2 regions of the Micromonospora sp. NPDC047134 genome follow, and region 2 is predicted to be linked to the other one. Evidence: riboswitches for the same ligand, from Rfam matches in the RefSeq annotation. Region 2 holds a riboswitch; the other holds the start of a gene.
The links. A riboswitch is a leader RNA that binds a small molecule or an ion and turns the genes downstream of it on or off. The one in region 2 is predicted to bind cobalamin.

Region 1: linked by a shared signal. The riboswitch ahead of ABZ795_RS00130 (ribonucleoside-diphosphate reductase subunit alpha) and the one ahead of ABZ795_RS25295 (acyl-CoA thioesterase) in region 2 are both predicted to bind cobalamin.

Annotation. Positions count from the first base shown of each region.
Region 1 covers NZ_JBEYUI010000001.1:32,886-38,291, reverse strand. Annotated here, with positions in the region: gene ABZ795_RS00140 (VOC family protein) at 1-181, shown strand, start outside; gene ABZ795_RS00135 (ribonucleotide-diphosphate reductase subunit beta) at 365-1,360, opposite strand; gene ABZ795_RS00130 (ribonucleoside-diphosphate reductase subunit alpha) at 1,414-3,789, opposite strand; cobalamin riboswitch at 3,924-4,130, opposite strand; gene ABZ795_RS00125 (endo-1,4-beta-xylanase) at 4,371-5,406, shown strand, end outside.
Region 2 covers NZ_JBEYUI010000029.1:2,013-7,418, reverse strand. Annotated here, with positions in the region: gene ABZ795_RS25310 (superoxide dismutase) at 1-250, shown strand, start outside; gene ABZ795_RS25305 (ATP-binding protein) at 299-1,561, opposite strand; partial or broken gene ABZ795_RS25300 (hypothetical protein) at 1,703-2,097, opposite strand; cobalamin riboswitch at 2,277-2,493, shown strand; gene ABZ795_RS25295 (acyl-CoA thioesterase) at 2,611-3,123, shown strand; gene ABZ795_RS25290 (LysE family translocator) at 3,184-3,753, shown strand; gene ABZ795_RS25285 (IS110 family transposase) at 4,669-5,406, shown strand, end outside.

The DNA of each region.
Region 1 (5,406 bases), on a different contig from region 2:
GCCCGGCGGTGACCAGCAGGCAGAGGTCGACCGCCTCCTCGCCCTCGGTGCAACCCGAATCGACGCCGACCTGGATGCGAGCCGGGGCGAGACCGGCCGGCGCGACGCCGGTCTGAGCGAGACCGGCCGGGTGGCGATGGCCGACCCCGACGGCAACGAATTCTGCGTCCTGACTGCCTGACGCGTACTCGCCCTACAGCCCCGACGGAGTGCATGGGCTCAACCTCCACCGACCTCCTTTGCTCTGCTTCAACCCACGCACCGGTTTGGCGGGGATGTGGAAAGCCGTTTCGGCGGTATGGCGGTATCCGGGTGGGTGGGTGACCGCCATACCGCCGAAACGGCGGATCGGATGAAACCGGGATCAGAAGTCGTCGTCGAAGGCCACTGTGCCGGTGACGCCGACCTGGTAGGCCGAGACGCGGCGTTCGAAGAAGTTGGACAGTTCCTGCACGTCCTGCAGTTCCATGAACGCGAACGGGTTGGTCGAGCCGTACATCGGTTCGATGCCGAGCATGGCCAGTCGCCGGTCGGCCACGTGTTGCAGGTACTGGCGCATGTCGGCCAGCGGCATCCCGGAGACGCCCTGCTCCAGCAGGTCGGCGGCGAACTGGACCTCGCAGTCGACCGCCTCGGCGAGCATGTCGCGCACCTGCTGCTCCATCTCGGCGTCAAACAGGTCGGGTTCCTCGGCGCGTACGGCGTCGACCACGTCGAAGGCGAAGGCCATGTGCATCGACTCGTCGCGGAACACCCAGTTGGTGCCGGACGCGAGGCCGTGCAGCAGCCCTCGGGAGCGTAGGAAGTAGACGTAGGCGAAGGCGCCGTAGAAGAACAGTCCTTCGATGCAGGCGGCGAAGCAGATCAGGTTGAGCAGGAACGCCCGCCGGTCGGCGCGGGTTTTCAGGTCCCGCAGCTCGAAGATCGAGTCGATCCACTTGAAGCAGAACTCGGCCTTGCGGGCGATCGAGGGGATGTTCTCCACCGCCGCGAACGCCTCGTACCGTTGCTTCTCGTCGGGCACGTAAGTGTCGAGCAGGTTCAGGTAGAACTGCACGTGCACCGCCTCCTCGAACAGTTGCCGGGACAGGTAGAGCCGGCCTTCCGGGGAGTTGATGTGCTGGTAGAGGTTGAGCACCAGGTTGTTGGCGACGATGGTGTCGCCGGTGGCGAAGAAGGCGACCAGCCGGGACACCAGGTGCTGTTCGGCCGGGGAGAGCTTGGCCAGGTCGGCTAGGTCGGCGTGCAGGTCGACCTCCTCGACGGTCCAGGTATTCTTGATCGCGTCCTTGAAGCGGTCGAAGAACTGCGGGTAGCGCATCGGCCGCAGGGTCAGGTCCATGCCGGGGTCGAGCAGCATCTGCTGCTCCCCCGAGCTGGTGCCGGTGCTGGTGTGGGATTCGGAGACGGTGGTCACTGGCAGGCCTCGCAGCTTTCGGGATTCTCCAGGGAGCAGGCCAGTGCCTCGTCATCACTCACCGCGACGACGGGCGTGGCGGTCGGGGTGACGGCGACGGTGGCCTGCTGGATGCGGGTCGCGGGTCGCGAGCGCAGGTAGTAGGTGGTCTTGAGCCCGGACTTCCAGGCGTACAGGTACATCGAGGAGAGCTTGCCGATGGTCGGCGCGCTCATGAACAGGTTCAGCGACTGCGACTGGTCGATGAACGGGGCACGGGCGGCGGCCAGGTCGATCAGCGCCCGTTGCGGCAGCTCCCACGCGGTGCGGAACAACTCCCGTACGTCTTCGGGCAGCTCGGCGATGCCCTGCACCGACCCTTCGGCGCGTTTGATCTGCTCGCGGATCGGCGGGGTCCACAGCCCTCGCGCCTTGAGTTCGCGTACCAGGTAGGTGTTGATCTGGAGGAACTCGCCCGACATCGTCTCGCGTTTGAACAGGTTGGACACCTGCGGCTCGATGCACTCGTAGCAGCCCGCGATCGAGGCGATGGTGGCTGTCGGCGCGATGGCCACCAGCAGCGAGTTCCGCAGGCCGTACGCGGCGATCGTCTCGCGCAGCGCGGTCCACCGCTGCACCTGGGTGACGTCGGCGCCCCACAGGTCCGGGTGCAGCTCACCGCGCGCCGCGCGGGTGTCGGCGTACGCCGGGTGCGGGCCGAACTGCTGGGCGAGCTGCGCCGAGGTCTCCAGGGCGGTCAGCAGAATCTCCTCCTGCACCCGGCTGGACAGCTCCCGGGCCGGTATGGAGTCGAACGGCATGCGCAGGGTGAAGAAGGCGTCCTGCAAGCCCATCAGCCCGAGCCCGACCGGTCGCCAGCGCGGGTTCGACGCCGCCGCCTGCTGCGCGGGGTAGTAGTTGATGTCGATGACCCGGTCGAGGAAGAGCACCGCGGTGTGGACGGTCGCGCGCAGCTTCTCCCAGTCGATGCCGTCCGCAGTGACGTGCGCGCCCAGGTTGATCGACCCGAGGTTGCACACCGCCGTCTCGGTGTCGCTGTTGACCTCCAGGATCTCGGTGCACAGGTTCGACAGGTGGATGATGTTGCCCGGTGCGCCGGTCTGGTTGGACAGCCGGTTCGACGCGTCCTTGAACGTCATCCACCCGTTGCCGGTCTGCGCGAGGGTGCGCATCATCCGTCCGTACAGGTCACGGGCCTTGACCGTGCGGACCGCCTTCTTCTCCGCCGCCCGGTACGCCTCGTCGAACGCCTCGCCGTACAGGTCCGGCAACTCCGGCGCGTCGGAGGGGTCGATCAGCGACCAGTCGCCGTCGGCTTCCACCCGGCGCATGAACTCGTCCGGGATCCAGTTGGCCAGGTTCAGGTTGTGCGTACGCCTCGACTCCTCCCCGGTGTTGTCCCGCAGCTCCAGGAACTCCTCGATGTCCGGGTGCCAGGGTTCCAGGTAGACACAGGCCGCACCCTTGCGCCGGCCGCCCTGGTTGACCGCCGCCACCCCGGCATCCAGGGTCTTGAGGAACGGCACGATGCCGTTGGACCTGCCGTTGGTGCCCCGGATCAACGCGCCCCGGCCCCGCACCCGGGTCCAGGAGATGCCGATGCCGCCGGAGAACTTCGACAGCTTCGCCACCTGGTGATACCGCTCGTAGATCGAGTCGAGTTCGTCGCGGGGCGAGTCGACGAGGAAACACGACGACATCTGGGTGTGTCGGGTGCCGGAGTTGAACAGCGTCGGTGAACTCGGCAGGTACGCCAGGCTGGACATCAGCCGGTAGAAGCCGATCGCCTCACCCGGCGACTGGGACAGCCCGCAGGCGACCCGCAGCAGCCAGTACTGCGGGGTCTCCACCACCAGGCGGGTCTGCGGATGCCGCAACAGATACCGGTCCGCGACCGTCCGCAGCCCGAAGTACTCGAACCGCAGATCACCCTCCGGATCGACCGCATCGTCCAGCTTGCGGGCATTGCGGGCCACGAACGCGGCGGTGGCGTCCCCGATCAGCCCCAAACCGTGGGCGTACCGGATCGACTGGCTGAAGCTCGCCACCTGCTGCCCACGAACCTCCTTGTCCACGTACGCGGCCAGCAGCCGCGCCGCCAGCTTCGAGTACTGCGGCTCCGCGCTGATCAACTCGGCGGCCGTCTGGATCGACAACTTGTCCAGCTCAGCCGTGGTCGCCCCGTCGTACAGACCGCTGATCGTCTTCGTCGCCACCCGCAACGGGTCGACCTCGTCCAGGTCGGCGACCCAGCGCTCCACGGCCTTGACGATCTTGTTGACGTCCACCGGCTCGGTGTCGCCGTTGCGTTTACGGACCTGCATCACGTGCCGGCGTTGTTCCGGCCCTGCCTGTTCCCGGGTCACCGTCATGGTCCCTCCTCGTACCGGTCGGTGAAGGTCGACGGGCACGCGGGAGGACGCCGCCGGTCACCGGACGGCCTGACTGCCGTCTATGACCAGCTGATGGCGTCGGCCGTCCCGCGCGGCCTTCGACCGCCGCACACGTACGCGCGCGGCGCGCTGGCAGGTCTTCGGACTCGTGGGCGTGTTAGTGCCTACTGGCCGTCGCTTCCCAGACCTGGCGGGCCCAGTGCTTAGTTGACGGCGGTCGTTCCCACTCACCGCTGCGGGGCAGTCCCGGAATTTCACCGGGTTCCCTCTTGCCTCGGCCGTCGTGGAGTGACGGCCGAACCAGCTGCAGGCAACACTATATATGGGAACGTGCCAGGAACCTCAATACCAGATGGTGTATCGCAGCACGCATCGATCGGACTACCCGACCGAGCGCGACGACAGGCGACGACAGCGCCGGACCCGCGCAACTTTCCGAAAACTTCCGGAAGTTCTGGCCATCGGGATGGGCTCGACATAACATGCACGCGCTTGGATCTGTCCGGAACCCCGATGTCAGGCACCCCCACCACTGTCCAATTTGCGTAAGGGACCAGTCGATGCGCCTGTGGAATCCGTCCCATCGATCACGACGCCGATCACGAACTTTCGCCGTACTGTGCTCGGCCGCGCTCGTCGCGGCCGTCACCGTCGCCCCCACCCCGGCCGCCGCCGCCGAGGTCGTGCTCAGCAACGACTTCGAGTCCGGCTCGTACGCCCCCTGGGGGCCCCGGGGTGAGGTGACCCTCGCCCTCGCCGAGGAGGGCCGCGACAGCGACAGCAGCCTGTCCGTCACCGGCCGCACCGCCGACTGGCAGGGCCCCGCCACCAACGCGACCACCCTGCTGCGGCCGGGCATCCGATACACCGTCAGCGCGTGGGCGAAACTTCCGGCCGGCACCGAGGGCACCGCCGGGGTGCACTTCACCGTCGAGTCGACCCCGGCCGGTGGTGGTGACAACACCTACACCTGGATCGGCGACAACGTCAGCACCACCGCCGACGAGTGGGTACGCATCGGCGGCGAGTACACCCTGCCCACCGGCCTGGACGCCGCCACCCTGTACGTGGAGGCCGAGGGCACCACCCCGTTCCTGCTCGACGACGTGCTGATCACCGCGCCGGAGGACGGCGGCGGTGGCGGGCCGGCGCCGGGCACGATCGTCATCGACACCGACTTCGAGGACGGCCTGGACAGTTGGGGCCCACGCGACGGTGGCCCGGGGGCCCCTAGCGTCACCATCACCGATGTCGCGCACGGCGGCACCTCGGCGGCACTGGTCAGCGACCGGGTCAACCAGGGTGCCGGGCTGGGTCGGGACGTCACCGGCCTGTTCACCGCCGGGGTGACCTACGAGCTGAGCGCCTGGCTGCGGTTCGCCGAGGGGCAGCCGGCCGACCAGATCTGGTTGAGCCTGGCCAGCACCACCGGGAGCAGCCAGTCCTTCAGCACCCTGGCCCAGTTCGAGACGATCACCAACTCGGGGTGGACGGAGGTGACCGCCCGGTTCACCATGCCGGCCGCGGACAGCGCCTTCCTCTACTTCGAGACCCGCTGGCAGGGCGAGGACGTGCCCGGCAACACCAGCGACTTCC
Region 2 (5,406 bases):
GGTTCCGGTCGCCGCCGACCTCGTGCAGCGCGCCGCCGGGGTCATCGCCGCCCGCCACCGCGGTGACCTCGCCGGCGCGGAGGCGCTGCTGGCCTCGTTCGACACCGACCAGGCCCGCACGCTCGGCTTCTACCTCCTCGCCGACCTCGCCCTCGGACTGGTCCGCGCGCAGACCGGTCAGGCCCTGGACGACCTGGTCCGGGACCTCGCCCTGCTCGTGGCCGCCACACCACTGCCTCCGCCCGGCTGAGGTGCATGCCCACTCCCCTGACGGCTGGGGAGCGGCCTGCGAGCGAGGTCAGTCGGCTGTCGAGGCGGAAACCTGCCACAGGGCGCTGACCGGCATGGCGCGGAGTCTGTCGCCGAACGGCAGCGTGGCGGTTCCGGTATAGAGGACGATGCCGACGATGAAGTCGTCGCCGAGGCGGTCGGCGAGTCGGCGTAGGCCGCGGAAGTCGTCGGGTCCGACGGTGCTGGCTGCTTTGACCTCGATCCCGACCACCTGACCAGCTCGGTTCTCGAGCACCGCGTCGACTTCGTACCTGCTCTGGTCGCGGTAGTGGGACAGGTCGACGAACTGCTCGGACCAGGTGAGCTGCCGGGACAGCTCGGACAGCACAAATGACTCGAGCAGCGGCCCGAACGGTGCGCCCGGCCGGAGCAGTGCCCGGGCGTCGGTCGCGATTTCGTTGGCGGCGATGCCCGAGTCGACGAAGATCAGCTTCGACGCGGCGGTGGCACGGGTGCCGAGGTTGCGGGACCAGCCGGGAATCCGTTTGATCAGGAAGATCTCTTCCAGGGCCTGGAGGTAGCGGACGATCGTCGGCCGGCTCAGTCCGAGGGCGGATTCGAGGGAGTTCGCCGCGATGATGGTCGCGGACCTGGCCGCGAGGAGGCGTACCAGCCTGCGTAGCTCGCCCTTGTGCTGAATGTCGGACAGCTGCCGGACGTCGCGGTCGATGAGCGCCTGGACATAGGCGTCAAGAAACCGTTGGCGGCGGCGCGGGTCGGTGCGGGCGGTGGCCTCGGGTAGGCCGCCTCGCACGATCCTGGCCGCGTAATCGGCGCGGGTCACGTCCGACTCGTGTCGCAGGTCCGGGCCGAGCGCGAAGACGGCGTCGATGAATCCGTCCAGGGCTCCGTCGAGTTCACCTTGGGAAAATGGCCAGAGCTCGACGGTTTCCATCCGACCGGGCAGCGCGTCCGGCGCAGCCACCATGCCGAACAGCCGCGACGATCCGGTGAGCAGGTAGCGGCCAGGACGGGGATCCTCGTCGACGGCAGCCTTGATGGCCAACAGGAGCTCCGGAGCGCGCTGGATCTCGTCGATGACCAGGAGTTCGGAGGAGTCCACGAACCCGACCGGATCGGCGATCGCCGCCGCCCGGTCCTGAGCCCGATCAAGATCGCGGCGCTCGGCCAGACGATCGCCGGCAACGAGGCGGACCAGGGTGCTCTTACCCGCTTGGCGTGCCCCGCTGATCAAGACGACGCGGGTGTCCGCCAGAGCAGCGTTGACCTGCGCGGCGGCGTGGCGGGGGATCAGATGCGGTGTGGGCACGGCGTCATCATAACCGCCGAACTTCCGATCTGCGAGGCCGTTCGCTTTCGATTTGCGGCACCAGATGCGTTCGATACGCGGTCATTTGATATTCGATCTGCGGGCCAGGCGAACGGGGCGGTTCGTGGAAGGGGTCCACCGCTACGTCGCGTTGCTGCGGGTCGCGGCGAGTTCGGGGAAGGCGTCCTCCCAGTGCTGGCGGAGCTGGGGCGGCAGCCACAAGGTGGGCCAGAGCCGCCGCAGCAGGTCGGCATTGAGCCAGGTGTTCAGGTCCTCGACGGTACTGGCTTCGATGAGCACCACCTTGTACATGCTGGCCAGGCGCGCGGGCCGGTTCAGGTCGTACTCGGCGTGCCCGGACCAGTCGAGGTGACGCGGCAGCGTCACCGTGCCGTCGGTCGGGCCGTGTAGCGCGGCAAGGGTCTCGGCCACCACGTAGGGTTTCCGGCGCTGTAGGGCCGGTAGTCCGCCGGCGGCTGGGGTGATGGCCTGCGCCGGTTGAGGTTGGTCGCCCGTCGGACTTCCGGTCGTAGGGCTTACGGCGGGCCGCGTTCGGCGCGCCGGTCACCTTCGCCGCGCCCAACCCGCCAACGCCCCCGGCGGGTGGTGACGACGTGACGATCTTCGACATCCCGCCGTCACCCTCCCGGCGGCGGCGGAGGGAGTTACCTCACAGCGGCCCCCGCGACCACCCGGTGCGTGACAGGCAGCGCGATAGGCTGGCGACGGCGCTGGTTCGCCCGGCCGTACCAGGTCGGGCGTCGTAAGAGGGAACCCGGTGTGAATCCGGGACTGCCCCGCAGCGGTGAGTGGGAACGACCGCCGTCACCACGCACTGGACCACTCGGTCTGGGAAGCGACGGCCAGTAGGAGACCGGCGACCCCGGTCGTGCCCGCGAGTCCGAAGACCTGCCCGCGCTGCGTACACGAGGTGTGTGCGCTGCCGTCGACCTCGCGGGCGGGTCGGGCGGGTGACACGCCACGAGCGTGTTCCTCGACGTGCGTGCCGGCGGGATCGGCAATATGCTTCCCGAGGACGGACTCCCGCTGTGCACGACACCACCACCATCACCGGCCGACCGCCGTCGGCGTCGCACCTGACGCTGTCGCAGATCATGGACCAGCACCACACCAACCTGATGGGCACGGTCCACGGCGGCCGAATCCTCAACCTGATCGACTCCGTCGCCGGGGTCGTCGCCGCCCGGCACTCCGACGGTCCGGCCGTCACTGCGGCCATCGACGAGACCGCCTTCCTGCGCGCGGTACGGGTCGGCGACGTGGTCCACGTCGACGCCCGGATCACCTGGGCCGGTCGCAGCTCGATGGAGGTCGCCGTCAAGGTCACCGCCGACCGGTGGGACCGCGCCGTGCCGCCCACCGACGTGGCCACCGCGCACCTGGTCATGGTGGCGATCGACGACGACGGGCAGCCACGGCCGGTGCCGCCGCTGCTGCCCGAGACCGACGGCGACCGGCGCCGCTACCGGGAGGCGCGGATCCGCCGCGAGCACCGGCTGGCGTTGCGTCAGGCACTGCTCGACGGAGCCGGGGAGGGTTGAGTCGGGCTCGGACTGTCTGCGGCGACGCTCGCCGGGTACCTCGCCGCGATCGTCGTGCTCATGGTCACCCCCGGCCCGGACATGATGTTCGTCCTGGCCAACGCCGCCCGCTACGGCACCCGCGCCGGTACCGTCGCGGCGCTCGGCGTCGCCGCCGGGGAGATGGTGCACGTCGCCGCGGTCGTCTGCGGCCTCGCCGCGCTCGTCTCCGCCTCGCCGGTGCTGTTCAACGCGATCCGCTGGGCCGGCGCGGCGTACCTGATCGTCCTGGGAATCCGCGCCTTGCGCGGCACCGGAACGCCCACCGCCACCGAGCCGCAGCACCCCGGCGGCACCGGGCGGTCATTCGTACGCGGGCTGGTGACCAACCTGCTGGACCCGAAGATGATCCTGTTCAGCGTGGCGTTCCTGCCCCAGTTCGTCGACCCGTCAGCCGGCAACGCCACCGCCCAACTGGTGCTGCTCGGGGCGCTCTTCGTGGCGGTGCAACTCACCGTCGACATCGCCCTCGGCGCGGGCGCCGGACGGCTCGCCGGTCGACTGGCCGACGGACGCTGGTCCCGACGGATCAACCGGATCTGTGCGGTCGCCTTCGTCGCACTCGGCATCCGCCTAGCCTCCAACGGATAGCAAACGGCGAGCGCGGCCAGCCTGCCGAGCATCAGCCAGCCGTGGGAGGACTACCAGAGTTGGTCCACCGCGCCAAGGCGTACGGCGGCGTTGACGATCTCGCTGACGCCGACGGCGACGAAGCAACCCAGCGCGAGGCGGCTGTAGCGGCTTGCGGCGCCGGCGAGGTGCCGGCTGCGGCGACTGCCAGCAGGGCCACCAAGGCGCCGACCCACAGGGCAGCGGCGAACACGTGCAGGACCAGACTGGAGACCGCGATCTGGTGGTTGCCGGCCCCGGCGGCGTGCCCGGTGAACGCCGGCGGCACGCCGCCTCCGCCAGCAACCCCGCCAGATCCGCCACCCGATCACCGCGATCAGCGTCACCAGCGCCACCAGAGCGGCCAGGCCCCGCGAGACGCCGACCCGAGCCAGCACCGCGACCACCAGGGCCAGGCCGGCCTGCAACAAGCATCGCCAGCCCTCGCGAGATCGACGTGGCGAAGCTGACCACGGGTCGCCGTACCCAACCAATCGACCGGCACGCCGAGTAGGTCCAGCACGAGCAGCGCCGCGACGGCCGCCGCCCAGCCCGCCGCCAGTAACCCCGCGCGGCAGCAGCATCCACCCGTGTCCGGAGACGCCGGGCCGCCGCCGGGCAGCAGGAACGCAGCCGTCACCGCCCGAGTCCGTCCGACCCGCAACCGGACATCGAACTGTGTCGTTTGCCGTGTGGACCCGGAGGGTCGGGTGACTGTCTGGGTGTGTGCTGCCGATGTCATGGCCAGCTAGGAGTAGGACGCCCCGACCCTCGCTGACGACCGCTGTATCAGCACTGGATGGAGACTTGCGACCGATCGCCCTTTCCGAAGTTGTGGCCACTGAACCGCGGCGGGTCCACGCCCCTTGACCAGACAACCGAAGAGGGTGATGCCCGATGGGCAGCCTGTGGGCCGGCGTCGACGTCGGCAAGACCCACCACCACGTGTGCGTCATTGACGACGACGGCACCGTGGTGGTGTCCGAGAAGATTCCGAACGACCAGCAGGCCATCTCCGGCATCGCCGGGCGGCTCGGCAAACGCCGCAAGCCGATCCGCTGGGCCGTCGACCTACGCGGCGGACCAGCGGCGCTGCTGTTGGCGGTCCTGTTCGACCGGAATGCGGACGTGCGCTACGTCAGCGGCATGGTCACCTCACGGATGGCGGAGGCGTTCCACGGCGAACGCAAGACCGACGCCCACGACGCCTACGTCATCGCCCAGACCCTGCGCATGCGCGGCGACCTACCGACCCTCACTCTCGCCGACGGGGTGCAGCAGCAGTTGAAGCTACTCGTCTCCCGCCGCCTCGACCTGGTCGCCGACCGGGTCCGCATCACCGCCCGCATCCAGGACCTCCTGGCCATGATCAGCCCAGCGCTCGAGAAGACGCTGAACCTGCGCAGCAAGGGCGCGCTGCGGCTCCTCGCGCAGTGGCAGACACCCGCCGGACTGCGCCGCGCCGGTGAAGCCCGCATCCTGGACTACCTGCGCCAGCACGGCGTCCGGGCCGCCAGGGCACTCACCGCCAAAGTCCTCACCGCCGCCCGGACGCAGACCATCGCCGTCGCCGGAGAGGCCACCGTGGCCGGGATCGTGGCGCAGATGGCCACCGACCTGGAAGCGGTCAACGAC